3 regions of the Pelosinus sp. UFO1 genome follow, and region 2 is predicted to be linked to each of the others. Evidence: riboswitches for the same ligand, from Rfam matches in the RefSeq annotation. Region 2 holds a riboswitch; each other region holds the start of a gene.
What was found. A riboswitch is a leader RNA that binds a small molecule or an ion and turns the genes downstream of it on or off. The one in region 2 is predicted to bind thiamine pyrophosphate.
Positions count from the first base shown of each region.

Region 1 (7,899 bases), 2.4 Mb from region 2:
TGTTTTGCTGCCGCAATACTAACTCTAGGAGCACAAGGCGGCAACTCCTTGCCAACAGCAGAGGATAAATCACCGACAACATATAAATTTTCTCTAATCTTATGAGTTTTTATTTCATCACTATCAGCATAGCCGGCGATACCAGAAGCAGACACAATAAACTTTTCAGACTGTAGGTATTCTTCTACAATCATTTTCTTATAGTTTGCTTGATCAAAGGCTTCAACAATAATATGGCAATCCTTAAACATGGCAGCAACATTGTGTTCCTCGATTCGTTCCTGCAAGATTTGGACTTGTATAGCAGGATTAATTGCCAGTAAGTTCTCCCTTAAGGTCGTTACCTTAGATTTACCAATTTGATTGTAAAAATAAAACTGCCTATTAAGATTAGAAGACTCAATTGTATCAAAGTCTACAATTACAAAATTGCTAAAACCACTGCGCACTAAATTCACTGCGCAGTTGGAACCTAGTCCCCCAGCTCCTCCAATACCTACCGTAATTTGTTGGATCTTTTCTAAATTGTTCTCTCCTAGAGCCATACCTAATGCTTTTTCAAATAAATTTCTATATTTTACTGTCATATAGCTTGCCAATCCTTAAATACAGGTTGATAACCTAATTGCAGAATGGCCTTAGACATCTCCTTCACACTCCGTGTATCAGAAACGGCAAATTGTCCTGCGTTTTCCTGAACCTCAATATGTCCCCCTACTGCAGTATTGACTCCTGCAGACATTTTCGTAATCCCTAATTTAATAGCGTAGTTCCGAAATTCTGCACTTTCTCTAGTCGATAAAGGCATCCCCGCCCTAGGCATAAATAATCGAAAAGCGGTCATAAATTGAACCATATTCTTATCGTTCACGCTGCTTCCCGTTTCGCAAGCCCCCATAGTAGGACGTATCCGAGGTAGTGATATACTGACCTCTACATCTGGATATTTATTTTGCAAGTAGTTAGCATGCAAGCCCGTAAAGAATCCATCTCTTCGCCAATCATCAAGCCCGAGCAAAGCTCCAATATTTACAGAGCGCAAACCAGCCTGACAAGCCCTCTCTGGTGCATCAAGGCGGAAGTGATAATCCTTCTTAGGCCCTTTCACATGGAGTTTGTCATAGATGATTGGATTGTAGGTTTCCTGATACATTGTCATGCTCTCTACGCCAGCTTCTCCAAGTTTGGCGTACTCCTCTTTTGTTAAGGCATAGACCTCAATCGCAATGGAGGAAAAGTAGTTTTTTAAGATCTGAACACAATCTTCCATATAAGAGACGCCAGCTCTTACTGGAGCATCTCCTGTTAGAATTAAAATATGTTGGATGCCGGAAGCCGCAATATTTTTGGCTTCTTTTTCTACTTCTTCCATGGTCAATTGCTTACGGGTAAACGTATTGGTTATATTAAAACCACAATAGGTGCATTGATTTGTACAGTAATCAGATAAATACATAGGTGTGTACAATAAAATGACACGCCCGAAATTTTGTACGGTCAACTGATTTGCCTTTTGGGCCATTGATTCTAAATGTTCTTCCGCTTTAGGAGATAATAATGCTAAAAAATCCTTTGCTGTTAACCGCTCTTTCCCAAGAATCTTTACAACATCTTCAGAGGTTGTATTTTGGAATACTTCTTCTATATTGCCTTTAGCATATTGCCAATACTCATCATAAAAGCTCATAGTTTCCTCCTCAATTATGTAAAAATCCAGTCAAAGGAGATGAAGAACTTGCCCACTTATGAGAACGCCCAAGACCCGCTAAATACGCTTTACGCCCGGCAATTACAGCCATACCAAATGCCTCAGCCATTAAGGCAGGATCGTCTGCGCTAGCAATTGCAGTATTTAATAAACAAGCTGCTGCCCCCATTTCCATCGCCTCGCAAGCGTCGGAAGGTTTGCCAATCCCTGCATCAACAATCACTGGTAAAGATATTTCCTCAATCATTATTTTTAATAATTCTTTGGTTTTTAAACCTCGATTACTGCCAATGGGGGCACCTAATGGCATAACTGCTGCTGCACCAACTTCAACTAGTTTTTTTGCTACCATTAAATCTGGACTGATATAAGGTAATACTACAAACCCTTCCTTAGCTAATATTTCCGTTGCTTTAATTGTCTCATAGCCGTCTGGCAACAAGTATTTATTATCCGAAATGACCTCAATCTTAATCCAATTGCCACACCCTGCGGCCTTGGCTAACCGAGCAATTCGTATTGCCTCCTGTGCATTTCGCGCCCCAGAAGTATTCGGCAAGAGTTGCATACTGGAGGGAATATGGTCCATCACATTCCCAGTAGGAGAATTAAAATCGATTCTTCGAAGCGCCACGGTAATAACTTGTGATCCTGATTTTTTTATAATTTCAGGAATCATAGTGTCTGCAGAATATTTACCTGTACCAATAAATAGACGACTAGCTAAGCTTTTCCCACCAATCATTAATGAATCACTCATCAAATCAGCCTCCGCCAACAAAATTTAGCACTTCTAAACAATCTTTATCTTGCAAAGTAATCATTGCCCATTCCTCTTTCTTTACTATATTACCTTGATATTCCACAATAATGGTGTCGAGATTCAAACCCTTACTAAGTAAAAACGTAAATAAATTCATCTCCTTCGCTAATTTTTCAAGGTTTCCGTTTAGCATAACCTCCAACTTTTTCACCTCACCTCTTTAATGCATTTTAAGAATGAAATAGTATAGCTAGCGATCGTAGAGAAATATTTGAAACATGTAATGGCAAATAAAAAAAGCCTATCCAAAGAGGATAAGCTTTTATAAATAACATACACAAATATAAAATAGCTTCCCTACGATGGTACTAACCACATCAGGTTCAAAGGGTCAGGAATCGAAATTCCCTCTCAGCCATAAGGCTCCCCCAGCATCATATGTAATTTCCTACAGTATATTATAGACCTTCATAAAGTGCAATGCTTTTTTTACTCTACCATTTCTAAAGCAATTTTCATCATTTGCGTAAAAGTCGTCTGGCGTTCTGCAGCAGAAGTAGCTTCACCTGTAACTAAGCTATCACTCACTGTCACAATGGTTAACGCTTTTACACCATGTTTTGCAGCCAAAGTATATAATCCTGCAGTTTCCATCTCGACCGCCAATACACCAAATTTGGTCCAACGCTTCCAATCCTCATAATCATCATGATAAAAGGTATCCGTTGTAAACACATTTCCGACTTTAGCTTCAATCCCTAACCGCTGTGCTACATCATATGCCTTTTTTAATAATTCAAAATTTGCTGTAGGAGCAAAGGTCATACCCTCAAACCGTTGTAGATTAATATTAGAATCATGAGAAGCTGACATAGCTAGAACAATGTCCTTAATTTTTACATTTTCCTGTAATGATCCACAAGTACCAATCCGAATAATATTTTTCACATTATAGCTCGCCATTAACTCATGGGCATAAATAGATATAGAAGGAATCCCCATTCCCGAACCTTGTACAGAAACTCTTTTGCCCTGGTAATATCCTGTGTACCCGTACATACCGCGCACTTCATTATAACAAACAGCATTTTCCAAAAAGTTCTCCGCTATAAACTTGGCCCTAAGTGGATCACCAGGCATTAATACCGTACTAGCGATATCGCCTTCTTTTGCATCAATATGTAAACTCATTTTTCTACCTCCATCCTATTCTAACCATATTATACAATCCCCAGAAGTACGCCGCAATTATTCATCTGCATACTTTTCTCTCACCTTAATGATTTCATCCAAATTAGCAAAAAACAAATCAACTAATACAGGATCAAATTGCCCTCCCCTAGCTTCTTTGAAATAGGTCAAAATTTCATTTAATGGCCAGGCTTCTTTATATACTCTTTTGCAGCTTAGTGCATCAAATACATCGGCAATGGCGGCGATTCTAGCATAAATATGAATTTCTTCCCCTTTTAGCCCACTGGAATATCCCTTGCCATCATATCGTTCATGGTGTTGCTGCGCAATAATAGCTGCTGCTTTTAACATCGTTAAATGAGATCCCTTTAACATATCATAGCCAATATTAGCGTGAAGTTTGACAACTTCAAACTCAGTTAGTGTTAATTTCCCTGGTTTATTTAATATCTCGTCAGGTATCCCTAGTTTACCTATATCATGCATAGGAGTCGCCAAATGAATGAGATCCACTTCATCATCTGGTAATCCATATTTTTCAGCCAGCAAACGAGCGTATTCAGCAACACGCCTTACATGATTGCCTGTTTCTTTTGATCGTGTTTCTGCCACTTCGGCCAAACGAAAGAAAACCTCTCGTTGTGTATTATACATTTCTAAATGCAATTTAAGATTTTCAAAGGCAGAAGAAACATTTAAACAAAAAACATCTAATAAACGCCTATCTAACTCACTAAGTCTTTGTCCACCTTCCATATAAATTAGGTACACATAATCGTCTGCACTTTGCCAGTATAAGATAAAGTAATCCTCAAAAAATATACTTTGTTTTGCCATAAGAACGTAATCAAGTTTATTTTTCACGTCAATCGAAATATCTTCGTAGGTTTCACTATCAAAGGTACCTGTAGCTGCTAAAACTTTTATTTCTCCGTCCTTCTTTCGCGTAGCGGCAAAACTCGATACCTTGACATACAAGCTATTCTTATTAAGTCCAAGCATTGCGATGAGTTGCATTAGTACGCCAGCGGCAAAGTTTTGCATGGATTGCATACGAAAAATCTCAGGTGAAGACTTGATAATTTTTTCTAACCCTTGTTTATTCATGGCAATTGTCAATAAATCTCGATGAGAACGTAACGCAGAGATTAAGGTAGTTATCAGCTTTTGGGCTGTTAATTCCGTTTTTTCTTTATAATCATTAATGTCGTATTCTACAATAATCTGGGCTTCTGGCGCTTCCCCCGGCTGGCCCGTACGCAATACAATCCGTACCAACTTATTTTCCATAACTTCTCGAATGTATTTTACCAATTCTAACCCGGCATCAGCTCTCTCCATGACAACATCTAATAAAATAAGAGCAATATCCCCATGTTCCTCTAGTACCGTCTTAGCTTCACTAGCAGAATAAACACTAAGAAGCTCAATCTTTTTACCTTCAAATACAAAGTTATTTAATACTAACTTGGTAACAATATGTACTTCTTCTTCATCATCAACGATCAAAACTTTTATCTGTCCTGCTGCCTTAGTATCACGTACATCCGTCTCTTCTACAAATAACAATTCATCATCCATGATTCTTTCTCCTTTATCTTAAGTACGTTCTGGAAGTTTTATTGTGAAAACCGTACCGTTTCCCAGCTGACTAGCACACTCAACGGTTCCTTTCATTTTAAAAACCACCAGATTATATACAATATGCATACCAAGACCAGTACCACCAGTACCCCGCCGAGTTGTAAAAAATGGCTCAAATATCTTCTTTTGTACCTCTGCCTCCATACCTTTTCCATCATCTGCATAAATCAAGGTAATAATCCCAGCTTCATAAGAAATAGTAATGGAAATCGTGCCTGATTCTTCTGGATCATAAGCATGCAATATGGAATTATTCAGCATGTTTGATATAATTTGCCAAAAGGCTCCGGGATACCAATAAACATTAATGCCCTCAGGACAAGTTACGTTTATCTTGTGCTGAGTCTTTTTTAATTGAGGATTTAGGCTTATCAATACATCCTGTATGTATTCTTTTAAATCAAAATTCCGTCGTTCTTCAACTAATTGGTCAACTGCAACTTTTTTAAAACTACGAATCAACTCTGCAGCACGATCTAGATTAGTAGTAATAATTTTACTTACTTTATTACAAGACTCTAAATAGGTTTCTAAATCGGATCGTTTCATTTGACCACCCAAGAATTTTTGATTGAATTCTCCTGTCAACATTGTCAAATGCGAAATTGCCGTAATACTATTTCCTATCGGTGTATTTATTTCATGGGCTATACCTGCTACTAACTCACCTAATAAGGCCATTTTCTCTGACTCTACCAAGTGACGACGAGCCTGATGCAAATCTTCCAAGGTCTGCCGCAAGGTAGAATTCGTATCCTGCAATGCCCTAGTTCGCTCAGATACTTGATTCTCTAAGGCCCTATTGAGCTGACGGATCTCTTCCTCAACCTTCCTACGGCGGTTTATATTAATAGCTAATACTGTTACTAAAAACAGTAATACTACAAATAGTACCATCAAGAACCAAACTAAGGATTTATACGTCTCATAGAAGGTAACTGGCTTATTCACAATAACGCTACCTGCTGGTAATTGCTCTTCCTTGATACCAGCCTTGCGTAGTGCATTAAAGCCAAACATGTACTGCTTTGTACTTTCTGTTACCACAGGCATGTCAGCTAATTTTGCACCTTCAAAGACAATCTTTCGGGCCATCTGGCCCGCAGTTTTCCCTTGATTATACCCGCTGGTTATCATCCCGCCTAACATACCATCTTGTAAGTAGAAGTCCCAAAAACAATATACAGGCACCCTACTTTTTGCACCAATTAAACTACCACTTTCCTCATAACTAAAGATAGTATCGTTCTTATCCACATTAAAAGTCATAAGTAATACGATTGTGTCATCTGAAAGGGCAGCTACTTGCTCTAGAACTTCTGACATCGCCATCTTTTCTAAGAATACAAATTGTACCTTTTCCTTAAAAACAGGCATACTCTTTTCTAGTAATTGTTTATTGGCTTTACCAACTGCAGTTTCATCATTAATAACAACAATCTTTTTCACTTGAGGCTGTAGGGCTAAAGCAACATCAATAGTGTCCTTTATATCAACGTCCTCAATGACTCCCGTTACCCATTCCTTGTCTTTTATATCTGCTTCATTAAAATAATTAACACCACAGAAAATAATAGGAGTGAGAGGAAAAAGGGTTTGCTGGTATGTTCGTGCAAAGTCATAAGCTGCATCATCCGTAACAATCACAGCATCAAATTTCTTCCCTTTATATTTTTGTTCATAAAACTTATATAAGTTACTTAGATAATCAGGAGTAATATTGTATTTCGTATCCATATAGTCAAAAGAAAGTATCGCTTGTTTTTCCTGTTGAAAAACCGACTTAATCCCCTCTTCTTCTAATTTCACCCAGGGCATTTCAGAGTCATAGGAATGAAGAACCAATATCTTTTTCCGGTCATTGTGAAAAGACTCTATATTTTCATTAGCAGCAGAATGTAGAATATTAGCTTCTTTATGCCTCAGCCAAGGAATGTCTACTGCTAATTCGTGCTTGATTAGAAAAATAAAAGTTCCACCCAATAAAAACGTAATAATCAGCACAGTTAGTAAACTCAAAGACACTGCATATTTCACAGCATTTCCCTCCTGCGTATCAAACGTTTTAACCTGTAATACAACTTTCGCCATTATTCATCCATAACCTTCCTATTTTATTGCAAAGTAGTCAAAAGTTGTCACCTTAACCTCTTGTCTAAACTCATTCATTTTGCTGCAAAACCGTACTATCATTAAGCTCAGGCTAATTTTTCGTGAGTAATGTGTAAAAAAAATAAGACTTACAACCTAGTATCTAGGCTATAAGTCTTCAGACTCAGGAAATCTATATATTTAGAAGCTTACTTGTACGCTAAATCCATATTTTTTAGCAGACATGTCACCATCAATCGTTTTGTAATCGCCATAGAATGTTTCTAGATACGTATTCGGTGCAATTGTACGACCTACAATTGCGCGGTAGCCCTTTAGCCCCCTTATGTACTGGTCACCCCACCATCCTGTATGAATACAATTTTCTATAGGAGTATCGAAGGCAGGACCTTGTTTCTCATATCTTAGGGTAACATCAGTACCACCAATGTTTTTATAAAGGTTTACCTTTTCCAATTTTCCATCTTTCCCGTCTGCC
Region 1 covers NZ_CP008852.1:1,451,392-1,459,290, reverse strand. Annotated here, with positions in the region: gene thiF (sulfur carrier protein ThiS adenylyltransferase ThiF) at 1-587, opposite strand, end outside; gene thiH (2-iminoacetate synthase ThiH) at 584-1,687, opposite strand; gene UFO1_RS06525 (thiazole synthase) at 1,698-2,468, opposite strand; gene thiS (sulfur carrier protein ThiS) at 2,473-2,682, opposite strand; TPP riboswitch at 2,809-2,911, opposite strand; gene deoD (purine-nucleoside phosphorylase) at 2,961-3,662, opposite strand; gene UFO1_RS06510 (DUF3369 domain-containing protein) at 3,720-5,246, opposite strand; gene UFO1_RS06505 (sensor histidine kinase) at 5,265-7,346, opposite strand; gene UFO1_RS24015 (S-layer homology domain-containing protein) at 7,602-7,899, opposite strand, start outside.
Region 1: linked by a shared signal. The riboswitch ahead of thiS (sulfur carrier protein ThiS) and the one ahead of thiW (energy coupling factor transporter S component ThiW) in region 2 are both predicted to bind thiamine pyrophosphate.

Region 2 (7,899 bases):
TGATAGCTGTGTTTTAAAATTGCTTGAGGAATGTAAGCAGACAATAAATATCAAGGTCAATCCAGTGTTAGTTGAATCACCAGTAATCCGAAGCCCGATGGTCGTAGGAGCAACCCAGCCCTATATTATACTGCCGACTGGCACCATAGATAATGTAAGAAAAACTGAGTTACGATTCATTCTGTTACATGAATTGGCCCACCTGCAACGCAGAGATCTTTACATAAATTGGGTTACTTCTTTTCTGCAAATTATCCATTGGTTTAACCCACTAATCTGGTATGCCTTTTATCAAATGCGGCAGGATCGAGAATTAGCCTGTGATGCTTATGTACTTTCCACTCTAAAACCAGGTGAATATAAAAGTTATGGCGCTGCGATTATATCTTTTCTCGAAAGATACTCCTATTCTGCTTACGACTACACGATAGCCGGGTTAGCAAGCGGTAAAAACCATATTAAAAAAAGAGTAGCAATGATCGCCTCGTATAAAAAAGGAACTGTAACCGGGGTTATCTGGAGAATGCTTCTGTTTTTACTGATTGGATGTTTTGTCTTAACTAATGCAAAGGAAACATCTGGTGCATATTCTGCAGGAAAATTGGAGCTAAATCAAAGTATTTCATCTGAAGATTTGAGCAATTATTTTCAAGGTTATGACGGATCCTTCGTATTACTTGACATGGAAAAGAACCACTATCAAATTTTTAATTATGACAATAGCAAAAAGCGCATATCTCCAGATTCAACGTATAAGATTATCAGTTCTTTAATCGGACTTGAGACTGGAGTTCTGACGAATGAAAATACTCCCTTGGAGTGGGATGGGACCATTTATCCCTTCGAACGTTGGAACAAGGATCAGACACTGGCTTCGGCAATTTCCTTTTCTGTGAGCTGGTACTTTCAGAAGGTTGACTCAATGGTGGGTAAAACTAGAATTGAGGACTATTTAAAACAAATTAAATACGGCAACTATGATCTTTCTGGTGACATTAGTGATTTCTGGATTGAATCTTCATTGAAAATCTCCCCTCTAGAACAGGTGGAGATGCTTAAAAAGCTATGTACCTATGACATGCCTTTTTCTCGAAAAAACATAGATATCGTCAAAAAAATCATCAAAGTCTCGGAGCAGGACAAAGTAATTTTATATGGAAAAACTGGCACCGGAATAATAAACGGCAATAGCAGCAACGGATGGTTCGTGGGGTATGTAGAAAGTAACGGTAAAACTTATATCTTTGCAACGAATATTCAAGGAAAAGAGCGAGCTGAAGGTACTCATGCCAAAAATATAACGTTATCTATTCTTAAAGACAAAAACATTCTATAAAGATTTAAAAAAGCGTGCGGGTAATTTACCCCACGCTTTTTTTCCTGCAATCCAGTCTACTCCCCTCCTCCTTTTATAGTTTTGAAAGGCTTGACTATCCCGATTCACTTTTTATAAAAATATCTAGCTAGTATATTGACACCCTATGATTACAAGTGTAATATTTAAACATCGACTACAATTGTAATCCATTAAATTTTAAAATAGTTGTTGCAAACTAAGTTACCTATTCAATTAAAAATAACAAATAGGAAGGATGTTTAAAGTGAAAAAATGGTTTTTAGTATTACTTACCGTTGTTCTTGTTAATTCATGCTTAATGGCTAGCGCACATGCAGCGACTGTAACAGTAAGAGAAGACATTGGAAAATACTTTGAGGGGTTTACCGCTGGAACGTTTGTTATGTATGATGAGGCTAACGATCAGTACATAGTCTTCAACGAACCGCAAAGTGTAAAAGAATTGTCACCTTGTTCCACCTTTAAAATTTATAATTCACTCGCCGGATTGGAAACCGGTGTCTTGGATCAAGAGGATGTATACACTTTATTTAAATGGAATGGAACCCAATATACGTTTCCGAGTTGGAACCATGATCAAACATTGGCGTCTGCTACGAGGGATTCAGTCGTCTGGTACTTCCAAGAACTTGCCACACAGATTGGAACTGAAAGAATGCAGACATTTATTGATAAGATAGAATACGGGAACCGCGACATATCTGGCGGTTTGACCACATTTTGGTTAAGATCTTCATTGCAGATTTCAGCGCGCGAGCAAGTAGATTTATTGCACAGGCTATATTCGAATCAATTACCGGTTTCCCCCCAAAATGTAGCTATCGTGAAAAAGAACATAACTTTGTTAGAGAATGACGATGTGCGGTTCATGGGTAAAACTGGTTCGGGATTACAAGATGATAAATGGATATTAGGGTGGTTTGTCGGTTGTGTTGAAAAACAAGGAAATCGATATTTCTTCGCTACTAATATTCAGGCTCCAGATGGTGCAATCGGCGGAAAGGCCAGAGAGATCACGAAATTAATTTTAAAAGACCTTCGAGTTTTACAGTAGATACTTTCGAGTTACTGTATTTTTTAGAAAGTTGTTTAACCTTTCAAGTAAACTGCTAAATAACTATTGACTTTAACGTAGCGTAAAGCACTATACTAAAACAAGAGATAGCTATCAATAATAAAAATTAAGAGGTGTAAAGTGCTTTCTATCGGAGAATTCTCTAGAATCTGTGGTGTTACAACAAGAACATTGCGACACTATGACACAATTGGTTTGATCAAACCAACCCATATAAATCCAGACACTGGTTATCGTTTTTATGAGGTATCCCAAATTCGCCAACTGTTACTAATTAACCGACTAAAAGGGTATCATTTTTCTCTTGAAGAAATAGCTGCAATGGTTTCCATACACGATAATCATTATATTCTCAACCAAATAACACGCAAAAAAAATGAAATCCAATTAAAAATTGAACACTACAAACTACTGGAAAATCAATTAAAGTTTGATATTTTAAATTTAGAAAGAGGTGTTGATATTATGTCATTTATTGATGATATTGAAGTAACATTAGTTGAAAACAAGCCTCAGCATATTCTGTACAGTAGACAACTTATGAGCGTTCATGATTATTGTAAATACATTGGTAAACTATTTGAACTGGCCCATTCAAATGGAATGCAGTTTGCCGGAGCACCAATGTCAATTTATCATGATAAAGAGTTCGATCCAGCTAATAATGACACAGAAGTCGCTCTTCCTGTTCAGGTACAGAATCAACATACGAGACTACTAGCCGGAGGGCTTTGTGCAACGGCTACATGCAAAGGTGCTTACTCTACTCTTCCAAATAGTTACGCTAAACTTACTGAGTGGATAAATGAGAATGGTTATGACGTTACCTCAGCTCCTTATGAGCAATATGTAAAAGGACCAATGGAATCACAATCTGCAGATGATTTTATTACTCAAATTTATTTTCCTGTAAAGAAACGCTAACTTCTCTTCATAGGAAAAGATCAGATCAATAATGTCTGTTCTTTTTCTATGAAGACATATAGGAATAGCAAAAAACGGTTATGGGCATCTCGAACCCCAGGAAATCAAGGATGGTATTCGAATATTATACGAACATATGAGAAACTAGAAAAGAGTCTTATTTGAAAAATTGTATCACTTATGATACAATAACCACAATTAAATACGCTGGGGAGCTTGTATGGCAGGCTGAGAAAAAGTAACCAAACTTTGACCCAATACCTGATTTGGATAATGCCAACGTAGGAAATTAATCTATAGTGATTTAATGCTATAAATACAAATGGGGTATGCCGTTATTGGTATGTCCCCTTTTTGTTTGAATTCGGAATTTGTTTCCGAAAGGTGGAGGAGGAGCGTCCTGCGCCTTATAAGAAAAGACTTGGCTTTTGCAAGTCCTCGGACGAGGCAGAAGCCTTAGTCGTTCTTACTTGGAATCAAGAAAGTGTTATACTTTCTGATTCCGTAAAAAAACAACTACATAGCGAGGGAGCTCGTGTTTCGAGATGAGAGGAAGCTTTTAAGCTTCGACCGACCTGATATGATGTATGGTTATACAGGGGATGCTATTTAGTTTATACGAGAAATATACCTCAATGACAATATTGCTCCACCTGTATGACGTATTCTGTCACTAAACAGGATTTAAGCATATTCTGCTTAAAAATAAATATTGTTAGCGAGGTATTTTTTATGAACAGAAAATCCGATCTTTTAAAACTGGTCATTCTATCAATGATGGTCGCACTTGGTGTAGTCATTTCACCGATTCTTCGTATTGAAGGAATGTGTCCCATGGCTCATTTTATTAACATTGTATGTGCCGTTTTGCTTGGCCCCTGGTATGCCCTGCTCTGTGCAACACTGATTGGTGTAATCCGTATGATGGTTATGGGAATTCCGGCTTTGGCACTGACTGGTGCAGTTTTTGGGGCCATGTTGTCAGGAGTTTTTTACAGAATTTCTAAGGGAAAATTGATTTATGCGGTGCTAGGAGAAGTTATCGGAACAGGCATAATTGGAGCCATTGTTTCTTACCCGGTTATGACTTTTATCTACGGTAAAACAGGGCTTACATGGCTCTTTTATGTGCCGCTATTTGTTTGCGGAACGCTGATCGGCGGAACGATTGCATACTTTTTTCTTACGTCGCTAAAAAAATCAGGTATGCTTGCAAATTTTCAAAAAAGCTTGGGAGGGAAATTTTATGACCAACCAAATGCTTAATATTACAGATCTCTTAGAAATAAGGCATCAAGTTAAGGCGGAAAAACCGCTGATTCACTGTATAACAAATCACATTTCAATCAATGACTGTGCTAATGCTGTACTTGCCGTTGGCGCAAAACCGATTATGGCAGAACATCCCGGTGAGGTTAGCCAAATCACAGCTGCTTCCAAAGCACTAGCCGTAAATCTCGGAAATATAAATGACACTCGCATGGAATCAATCATGATTTCCGGCAAAATCGCCTTTGAAAAAAGCATTCCTTCTATTATTGATATTGTTGGCGTCGCCTGCAGTGACCTTCGCCTTGATTTTACAAAGAAATTTATTTCAGAATGTCACCCAAATGTCATTAAAGGAAATATGTCAGAATTAAAAGCTCTATGTGATGCAAAAAGCGATGCCAAAGGGATTGATGTGGGCGAAAAAGATGCTATTACAGATGATACGATTGCTAATAGCATTGCCATGCTAAAAACTCTTTCTTCAAAGACTGGTTCTATTGTAATCGCAACAGGAGCTGTTGATATTATAACAGACGCTACTGAAACCTATCTTATTAGAAACGGCTGTGAAATGCTTTCAATGATAACAGGAACAGGTTGTATGCTAAATGTCTTAACTGCAACCTTTATCTCAAATAAAAACATCCTTGGAGGAACGGTTTTGGCGACTGCTTTGATGGGAATATGTGGCGAATTATCCCATAATGTACAAGGGACTGGAAAGTTTAGAACAAAACTGTTAGACTCTATATTCAGCATATCAGATTATATATTGGAACAAAAAATAAGATACACACCAATTAAATGTGGATAATCTAATAGGTATAGATGCAAAAACGGCTATTTGCCCACTAGGAGGCGAATAGCCGTTTTTTTTCACTACATAATTTGCTGTAACTTATGTTAAAAACATCCTGCTTTTTTAGGGTTAATTCTAAAGGATTTATTGTCTATTGCTCTTTGTACTGCTAAGATCCCATCTAAATGATCGTATTCATGCTGAATTAATTCTGACAAATCACCCTCAAGTTCTAAAAAACAATCATTCCATTGCAGATCCTTATAGGATAATTTGCATTTTTTATATCTATTTATCTTTACTTCTAATCCAGGAAAACTCATACAGTCATCCCACACCTCAAACTCTTCTTCCCCAAATTCCAATCTTGGGTTAATTAGAGCATATGATTTATTATCAATATTCATATAAATAATTCTTAGAAATTCTCCAATTTGAGGCGCAGCAATAGCCCTACCAAAACCATGTCTTTCTCTGAAATTTAACATTGTATCTTGTAAATCGTTAACTACCTGCCTTGTATCCATATCCTCGGTAACTTCTCGTGAAACATGATAAAGAGATTCATTTCCTAAGAGTAATATTTCTCGTACAGCCATTTTTAGCAAACTCCATTTTCATTTTAAAATATATTTACAATAAAAGCTCCCGCTATGCCTCCAACTACCACGAATATAAGATTCATTTCCCACCAGGCCATCAGTATTGCTATAATACATCCTACAATTGCTGATTGCAAATTGCCAGCACCAGTTGAACTGAGAGCTCCTGGAAAAATAAGCGCTCCCAATGCAGCATAGGGGATAAATCCCATAAACCCCTTTATGTATCTTGGTAAACAGGCATTTTGTAATAAAACCAGAGGTAACATCCGCGGTATATAAGTAACGATAGCCATCGCCAAAACCAAGTAAACTAGATTCATACTTGCTCATTCCCTTCTGAATAAAAGCTTGCACCTATGGCAGCACTAGCTATCGTTGCAATAATTATCCCCCAACCGTTTGAAAATCCCCAAATCATAGATGCCCAATACATCAAACAGTTTATAACCACAGCCAATAAGGAAACAACTACTACAGGCTTTGATTTTTTAATATGGGGAACTAATAAACCTATAAACATAGCATATAAAGCTATCCCCATACTGGCTTTAACTACCTCAGGCAAACTCGCTGCAAAAAATAGTCCCAGCCAAGTTCCAACATTCCATGAAATAAAAGCTATCGTGTTAATACCTAAAATGAAATACTTAGATAATCCACCTGTGTTTTGCAGCACGCTAATTGTAAAAGTTTCATCTGTAACACCAAAGGATAATATTGCCCTCCATTTTTTTGACACTTCCCCATCAAGCCGTTGTGACAAGGTAGCTGTCATAAGAAAGTGGCGCAGATTTAATAGAAAAGTAGTTATCACAATTTCTCCAAAGGAAGCTCCTAAAACTAATAAATTAACCCCGATAAATTGACTCGCACCCGCATAAATCACTAATGACATTAAAACACTGATATAGGCTGGAATGTCTAGCGACTTTGCTAATAAGCCAAAGGCAACTGCAATCGGTATGTATCCTAGGGCAACAGGCAATCCTGCTTTTACTCCTTCAATGAATCTCATTTTTCTCGTAAGCATATTCCTCTTCTCCCTCCCATTCTACCTCTACTCTTATAGGGGTTAGATCAATAACTACTCTTAAAACATTTAATTTAAAGCGATCCTTTTATTCGGATCGCTTTCCCTCAACAACATATCGTAAATCAGGATTATTCCGCCAAAGTTTATCTAACTGGTCTGGCCCAAAATGGCGAGTAATTGTCTCTATCATAATATCATGTCGAATAAATTCAGTAGCGACTAATACTAATGCAGGATCATGGGTTTTTACAGCCCAAGAATTTGATTTATCTAAGCAATTTGCAATTATGACTTCCTCTTTATCACGCGCTGCTATGGTTAATTTGCCTCCTATACGTTGCTTTACAACTTCAGGAGGCATATAGTCATGATGAAACGTAACCCCTAACTGACAATCCTCATTGTCAAACATAATAGATAATACTTTTACATCCCGTTTCTCAGCTTCTTGCACCTTTTCCGCCAATGATAATCCTTCAGGATTCCATACAGAAAGCCACAATTCTTGTTTTGCTCCATCAATAATGCTTCGCAATTCATCCAATACAGGCTCATAACCGTTAATATGGGAAACTACATTTACCTCTCCAACTTGTTCTAATGAGCCTAATGATTGTTCCAAGAAATCAAACGTAGCATCTATATTTCTGCGTACTCGTTTAAGAAATTCACGTGCTGGCACTGGAGAGTATTTAAAAGGATCAGATGGTATTGTATAAACCGCCCCCCGATCAATTAACTTGTTAATGACCTCGTAAATCATAGAACGTGGAACTCCTGAACGTTTACTAAGTTCATACCCAGTAACAGCAGAATTTTGTAATAGTGCGATAT
Region 2 covers NZ_CP008852.1:3,824,586-3,832,484, forward strand. Annotated here, with positions in the region: gene UFO1_RS18140 (BlaR1 family beta-lactam sensor/signal transducer) at 1-1,336, shown strand, start outside; gene UFO1_RS18145 (penicillin-binding transpeptidase domain-containing protein) at 1,593-2,411, shown strand; gene UFO1_RS18150 (MerR family transcriptional regulator) at 2,553-3,356, shown strand; TPP riboswitch at 3,555-3,661, shown strand; gene thiW (energy coupling factor transporter S component ThiW) at 4,089-4,622, shown strand; gene thiM (hydroxyethylthiazole kinase) at 4,603-5,442, shown strand; gene UFO1_RS18165 (peptide deformylase) at 5,532-6,026, opposite strand; gene UFO1_RS18170 (AzlD domain-containing protein) at 6,050-6,352, opposite strand; gene UFO1_RS18175 (AzlC family ABC transporter permease) at 6,349-7,062, opposite strand; gene UFO1_RS18180 (TrmB family transcriptional regulator) at 7,151-7,899, opposite strand, start outside.

Region 3 (7,899 bases), 440 kb from region 2:
AGTAACCTCTGACAATATAGGATGTCCATTATTAATTAGGCAAACTTTATTTCCTTGGGCAATATAATCTTGTTTACCCGTAATTGCAATCACACAACCAAGTTTTTGCGAAAGATGTCTAGCTACCTTCTCTCCATCCATTTCATCAGCCACAGAATCGACGCCTTTAATTTCTGTAGCGATACCCGCTAAAATTTTCATTTCTGACATATTGCCACGTATTACATCAGGACGAACTTCTTCTATAATTCGCTTTGCCGTAACCGTACGAAGGTTAGTAGCTCCCACCCCTACTGGATCGAAGACAATGGGAATTCCCTTTTCTTTCGCCTTTTTGCCAACCACTAGCATGGATTCAATACTTCGAGAATTCAGTGTACCTATATTTAACACTAAGGAAGAAGCAAAAGAAACCATTTCTTCAACTTCTTCTATATCATCTGCCATCACAGGAGAAGCGCCTATCGCCAAGGTGATATTTGCACAATCATTCACTGTCACATAATTAGTAATATGATGTACCAAAGGCTTCTTTTGTTTTAGAGCTATAAGGCCATCGGAGATTTTTTGCAGTATTTCCATTGTTTCGTATACCCCCATATTATTTTATAGAGTAATGCGGTAATCAGCATAACAGGTATCGTCGCTCCAAAGATAAATTCCATTTTGATAAACTGATAATACATTCCTACGCCAAGGGCCCAAACCACTAATGCACTCCAGTTGATTAGAACCTCGGGTCTAACTAGCCGATTTTTAATGATAAAATACTCGGTCAAAAGTACCGCAAATAAAGGTGCAAAAACTGACCCGATAGCAATTAGAAAACTTTCGTACTCTTCGATATTGATCCACAAAGCGATCACTGTGCCAATGATCGTCATCACCAAAGCAACCTGTTTCTCATTTAACTCCGGGAAAATATTATTAAAGCTTACACCTGCGGAATAAGCATCCAAGAAAGTCGTCGTTACTGTTGCTAATACTACAATCCCCAAGGCAGATAGTCCCAAATTAGCAGCTAGCATCATAGCTGAAGGCTCTGGGTTGCCAGCAACAATAGCGGCTCCGAGACCAATGATATACATCCAGCAGCTGCCAATAAAGTAGCCAAGGCCACTGCCTAAGGCGGCACTTGTTTTACTTTTTGCAAAACGAGTATAATCTGCAATCAACGGTAACCAAGACAAGGGCATAATTACACTAAGTTCTAACGCTTCACCAAAGGACATACCACCAGCAGGTAGTACGCTTAAAGCGGAACTATCCTTAAATACAACGGTACTTAGTATCACAGTTATGCCTAATAAGAGAAACACGGCCAACATATTAAGCCTCTTCAAGCCGCCTTCCCTACCCAGAGCAATCCATAAAAGAACTAAACCACCAATACCAATGCTCCACAAGGACATTTGATCCATACCCCAAAGCATTTTACTTATTTCATTGGCTGATCTGGCCGCTGAAATAATCATAACGGCTGTCCAACCTACTAGTTGCAGTACATTTAGTATGGAGAATAAATAGGAACCATAGGCTCCGAAAGAAATTCTGGTAGATACTAGGGCTGGTATCCTTTCCTGAGTTCCTATGATGCCACATAACACCATCATAACGGTCCCCACCACATGACCAATGACAATGGCGGTCACACCACTTTGAAAACCAAGAGGAGCCAATAGCCCGCCTGTTAAAATCTCCGCAATCGACACAGCCGCACCAAACCACAAGAATAAATAATGGGTAAAACCAAGTGTATTATTATTTTCATTTGTCATCTAACATACCTGCACCTTTATATAAATTATAGAAATGATGGACGGGACCAACCCCTTTACCGATGGAAAAAGAATGTTCAATTGCGGTATGAATATATTCTTTAGCCCGCGCAACTGCCTCTTGCACCAAATATCCTTTTGCCAAGTTGGCCGCAATAGCAGCTGACAAAGTACAACCCGTACCGTGCGTATTTTGGGTGGCAATCCGCAAGGAGCCAAAATGGTGGAAGGTTTCCCCATCAAATAAGACATCAACCGCATCCTCTTCTCGATGACCTCCCTTTAAGAGAACATATTTGGGCCCTAACAGATGAATGGCTTTAGCGGCTTCTTCCATATCTTTTAAACTATGTATCTTCCTGCCGCTGATTTCTTCCGCTTCAGGAATGTTAGGAGTCAGCACTGTCGCCAAAGGCAATAAACAAGATACTAATGCCTCCATTGCATCAGGCTGGAGTAAATAATATCCGCTTTTTGATATCATTACGGGATCCACAACAACATTCTGGGCATTAAACTTTTTGAGGCCATTGGCTACTGCTCGGATGGTTTCGATGCGAGAAACCATACCAATTTTAACAGCTGAAACTGCTATATCATCAAAAATAGCTTCTATTTGTTTCTCTATAACAGCTACATCAATATCTTGTACAGCAAATACGCCTTGAGTATTCTGAGCTGTCACTGCTGTTATGACACTCATACCAAATACCCCATGAGCACAAAAAGCCTTTAAATCAGCCTGAATTCCAGCTCCACCACTAGAATCGGAACCTGCTATCGTAAGTACCTTTTTAATACAAATTCCCCCTTAAAAAAATATTCAACCACAAAGACACAAAGGACACTATGGAACGTTTGCTTTTGTGTGCCGCGATAGCGGCATTGCGTCTTTGTGGTTTATAATACTCTATCATGTAAAAAAGCACATCCATAGGGATGCGCTTGGTATACAAAAACTCTATCGCTATCCCTCCGCTGGCATTACCCAGATCAGGTTACAGGGTCATAGATTTTATCAGATCTATATCTCAGCCAGCCTCTCCAGCCCCCCTTGCCTTATTCAGTTCAGCATCATCGTAACATATCCAAACTAGTTTTTCAACTTCTTATGCAAGGACACTTACATCTTACTCTACAACACTTTATTATAGTTAACCGATTTGTGCCGTAATAATTAGATCACTGTATTGAAAATACCTAATTCTGTTAATAATAACAAACAACCCTTTACTAATTTGTGCACCCTATAGTCCATACCCTACTTCTACATTCATCAAAAACCTAGGTGCTAAATTAAAAGAAAAAACATAAACTTTATTAGTTCTTATTTTTTCAGTCTTACCATAAGAACAATGTTTATTTTTTCCTATTGCTATGATATATAAGTAGATTTTATATCTCCTATATGAGAAATCCCCAATAAAGGAGGTCTTATTATGTGCAAAGAGTCTTTTAAAGCAGTTTTATTCTGCATACGCTGCAATCAAGAGGCTGTTCATGATATTGACTACAATAACAACTTAATTGTACAAATATCTTGTGAAGAATGTGGAAAAACCATTGGACCTTATCGGCAAATTACTGCAACGCCTCTACCAAGTAACCTAATACATAAAACAACCATTACCTCTTCTCCTGCCCCAACAAATGATACTATTAACCCTGAAAACTTACTCAAAAAAACCTCTTCCCAAACTTATGGCGAATTCCTCTTGTCTCGCATCATAACAAAACCCTCTCGTTTGAACCAAGAAATTCGTAATGATCTGACAACATTCCTTTGCTCTATTCCCGTTCGGTTTATGACGAAGCCAGTACGTATCGCTAAGGAATACCACACTTCGAAAGTCAACCTACATCGATAATGCCATAAAAGAGAAGAAGACTTAGGCTCAGACGGAGTTACACTCCACTGGAACCCAAGTCTTCTTTTTTTATTACTTATTTTGCAGAACCTGCATCATGAGATGCCTGCAATTCCTTTTTATGTTGCTTATGTTTATTTAAAGCACCCACTCCCTGCTCAATTAGAACAAAGAGTACAGGGATTAAGAAAATTCCTAGCAGTGTAGCTGCCAGCATACCGCCAACAACGGCCGTACCCATAGAATTTCTCGCTCCAGCACCAGCTCCTGTAGCAATTACAAGAGGTAAACATCCAATAATAAAGGCTAAGGAAGTCATTATAATAGGACGTAACCTTAATTTAGCGGCTTCAATAGCTGCTTTAATAGGGTCCATGCCCTTATCAACCCTAACCTTCGCATATTCAACGATTAGGATTGCGTTTTTAGCTGATAGTCCAATCAGCATAACCATACCAATCTGCATGTAAACATCATTTTGCAAATTACGTACAAATTGGAATAGGAAAGCCCCAAATATGCCGGTAGGGACTGACAAAAGAACTGCAAAAGGTATACCAAAACTTTCGTAAAGAGCCGCCAAGCATAAGAATACAAACAGCAAGGCAAAACCAAAGACATAAGGAGCACGGCCACCAGATATCTTTTCTTCACGACTCTGATCAGCCCATTCATAACCAAAACCAGTAGGCAAGTTTTCAGCTGCCACTTCTTCTAGAGCAGTTAAGGCTTGACCTGAGCTATAACCAGGTGCAGGATTACCACCAACTTGAATCGTTCTGTAACCATTAAATCTTTTAATTACAGGAGGTGCCGTAATTGTTTGTGGTTTTAATAAGGTATTGAGTGGTACCATCACTCCAGATGAACTACGGACATAGAAGAAGCGAGTTCCTTCAACATCATTTCGGAACTGCTGTTCCGCTTGCATGACTACTTTATAGGACCTTCCGAAACGGTTAAAATCATTAACCTGTACGCCACCAAGGAAGGTTTGTAATGCTGTAAATACATCCTTTACTGGTACGCCTAACTGCTCTGCTTTTTCCCGATCTACGTCAAAACGATAACCAGGAGTATCTATTCCAAAAGTAGAGTAAATCATCCCAATTTCCGGACGTTTACGGGCAGCAGCCATAAATTGTTTAGAAACCCTATCGATTTCTTCAATGGTATTACCACCTTTATCCTCAATCATCATGGTAAAGCCACCTACGGTGCCAATCCCCGGTAAGGAAGGAGCATTAAAGGAAACAACCCTAGCTTCAGGAACATGAGAACCATTCATTAAAACCTTCATAACTTGTTGCTCTACACCTAATCCTGGAGCGGTTCTTTCATCCCAATCAGCAAGTTTCGTAAAAATAATCGCTGAATTTGCTTTCGCAGCACCAGCTAAAATATCATAACCTTGCACTACAATTGTATCCGCTACCCCTGGTTGAGCACGCATATCCTCGGCTATTTTACTAGCAACAGTAGCGGTACGACTCGCGCTTGCCGCCTCTGGTAAGGTAATACTTGAAATAAAGTACCCTTGGTCTTCACTAGGAACAAAGGAAGATGGAACGAGTTGAAATAGTTTACCAGTGATTAATAAAAGTACCACTAAGAATACAACACCCAAAGCAGCTCTTTTGATTAATTTAGCCAAACCTCTACCATACCGCTCTACGGTAGCCTCAAACACATCATTAAATTTGTTAAAAAATCTTTCTAGGAGCCCAGAATGGGCATCCGGATCATGAGGTTTAAGTATTAACGCACATAGGGCCGGTGTTAAAGATAAAGCCACGATGGCGGACAAGGCCATGGAAACTGCGATTGTTAAGGCGAACTGTTTGTATAAAACACCTGTTGTCCCGCCAAAAAAGGCAACGGGAATAAATACAGATGCTAACACAAAGGCAATCGCAACAACGGGACCAGATACTTCACTCATAGCCAATTTAGTTGCCTCTTTGGGGCTCATGCCATTGTACCTCATATGATGCTCTACCGCTTCAATTACAATAATCGCATCATCTACTACGAGTCCTATGGCCAATACCATAGCAAAAAGAGTTAAAGTATTAATGGAGAAGCCCATCACCATAAATGCACCAAAGGTTCCAATTAAGGAAACTGGGATTGCGAGCATTGGAATGAGTGTTGCACGCCAGCTTTGCAAAAACAAAAATACTACTAACAGCACTAACAGCAGTGCTTCTGCAAAAGTTTTCGCAACTTCCTTCATGGATTCGCGTACGAATTTTGTATTATCAACAACCGAATAATAAGCAACATCCGATGGGAACTTCTTGGATGCTTCTTCTAATTTTTGTTGAACCTGCGTAATGGTTTCTAAGGCATTTGCATCAGTTGTAAGTTGAACAGCAAAAGCTACTGCTTGATGTCCATTAAGAAAAGCCTGGAAGCCATAATCTTTGCCTCCCATTTCAACTTTCGCTATGTCTTTTATACGAGTAAAGTTGCCATTCTGAGAGCTAACAATAATATTTTCAAATTCTTTTGGCTCAGTCAAACGTCCTTGTACTCTTGCCGTATATTGAAATTCTTGCTGAGAAGATGTTGGTCTTTGACCAATAGTTCCCGCAGGAGCCTGGATATTCTGAGTACTAATCGCACTGGCGATATCACTACCCGTCAATTTTAACTGAGCCATTTTATCTGGCTGCAGCCAAATCCTCATGCCATAATCGGCACCATACTCCATAATATTCCCTACACCCTTGATTCTTTTCAAATCTTCGACAAGGTAAATACTGCCAAAGTTTTTTAAGAAAGTGCTATCATAGCTTCCCTTAGGAGACCATAATGTAAAGATTAGAGAATTATCAGGAGAAACCTTACGGGTTGTAAGACCTGCCGTTGTTACTTCCGAAGGAAGCGACGCATTGGCTTGGGCTACCCGATTTTGAGTTTGTACAGTTGCCATATCCGCATTCTTACTCAAATCAAATTTTGCCGTTAAAGAGTAAGAACCAGAATCGGAGCTAGTAGACTGCATAGAAACCATATCTTCAGTCCCATTGACCTGTAGTTCAATCAATTGGGCCATTGTCTGTTCTACAACTTCAGCATTTGCACCTGTATAACTACCACTAACACTAACTTGTGGTGGTGTAATTTGTGGATATTGGGCTATCGGCAAATTAAAGGCTGAAATTGAACCAATTAAAACAATAACAATCGATAATACGATCGCAAAAATGGGACGATCAATAAAAAACTTTGCCACCAGATTACCTCCTATTGCTTCGCCGGAGCGTTTAAATCATCCGGGCCAATCATTATTACCGTTACAGGTGTTCCTGGCGGAGTCTTCGCAAACCCTTCTACAACAATACGGTCATTTTCTGTTACACCTTCATCTACTACCCACATATTGCCGACTTTTGTACCCATTTTAACTGCCCTTGTTTCTGTTTTTTCGCCTTCGCCAATAACAGTAACCAAAGTTTTATCCAGCATTTGTTGCACGGCTCTTTGTGGAATTAGGAGAGCTCCTTGGCGGACCTCGCTTTGGACTGCAACACGAGCAAACATACCTGGTACAAGAAGTTTATTAGGGTTGCTAAAAGATGCTTTGAAACTGAGTGTACCTGTGCCAGTCGCTAACCCCTTATCAACTTGCTCAATCTGACCCGATAACGGATATGTAGAACCATCACTAAGAATGAGCTTCAAGTCCCGACCCCATTCTGTTGGAGACGCACCCTTACTATTTTTAGCAAACTGTAAGTATTCATTTTCACTCATACTAAATTTCACCATAACTGGATCAACAGAAGAAATCGTAGCCATAGTTGTTGACCCTGCAGTAACAAAACTACCAATACTTAAGTCATTCACATCAATACGACCATCTAAAGGAGAAACAATAAGAGTATCCTCAATATCCTCTTGCGCTTGCTGCACTTTAGCCCAATTAGCTTTAACAGCTGCTGCATTTTGTTGTTCTTCTGATAATGCATTATCTAAGGTCTGCTGAGAAATTGCACCTTGAGATGCAAGCTGATTATACCTTCCTACATCTTGACGACTCCTCGCTAAAACAGCTTCCGACTGTGCTGCTGTAGCTTGGTTTGTTAATAGTGCAGAATTGTACTGACGGCTGTCAATACGAAATAAAGGCTGCCCTTTAGAAACCACTGCCCCGCCTGTCACCATTTTCTCTACTATATTACCAGAAACTTTGGCTCTGATTTGAACCTCATTCTTGGCCTCTACTGTGCCAACGAATTCATATG
Region 3 covers NZ_CP008852.1:3,389,247-3,397,145, forward strand. Annotated here, with positions in the region: gene thiM (hydroxyethylthiazole kinase) at 1-582, opposite strand, end outside; gene cytX (putative hydroxymethylpyrimidine transporter CytX) at 546-1,778, opposite strand; gene thiD (bifunctional hydroxymethylpyrimidine kinase/phosphomethylpyrimidine kinase) at 1,768-2,577, opposite strand; TPP riboswitch at 2,732-2,843, opposite strand; gene UFO1_RS16080 (hypothetical protein) at 3,218-3,646, shown strand; gene UFO1_RS16085 (efflux RND transporter permease subunit) at 3,723-6,887, opposite strand; gene UFO1_RS16090 (efflux RND transporter periplasmic adaptor subunit) at 6,899-7,899, opposite strand, start outside.
Region 3: linked by a shared signal. The riboswitch ahead of thiD (bifunctional hydroxymethylpyrimidine kinase/phosphomethylpyrimidine kinase) and the one ahead of thiW (energy coupling factor transporter S component ThiW) in region 2 are both predicted to bind thiamine pyrophosphate.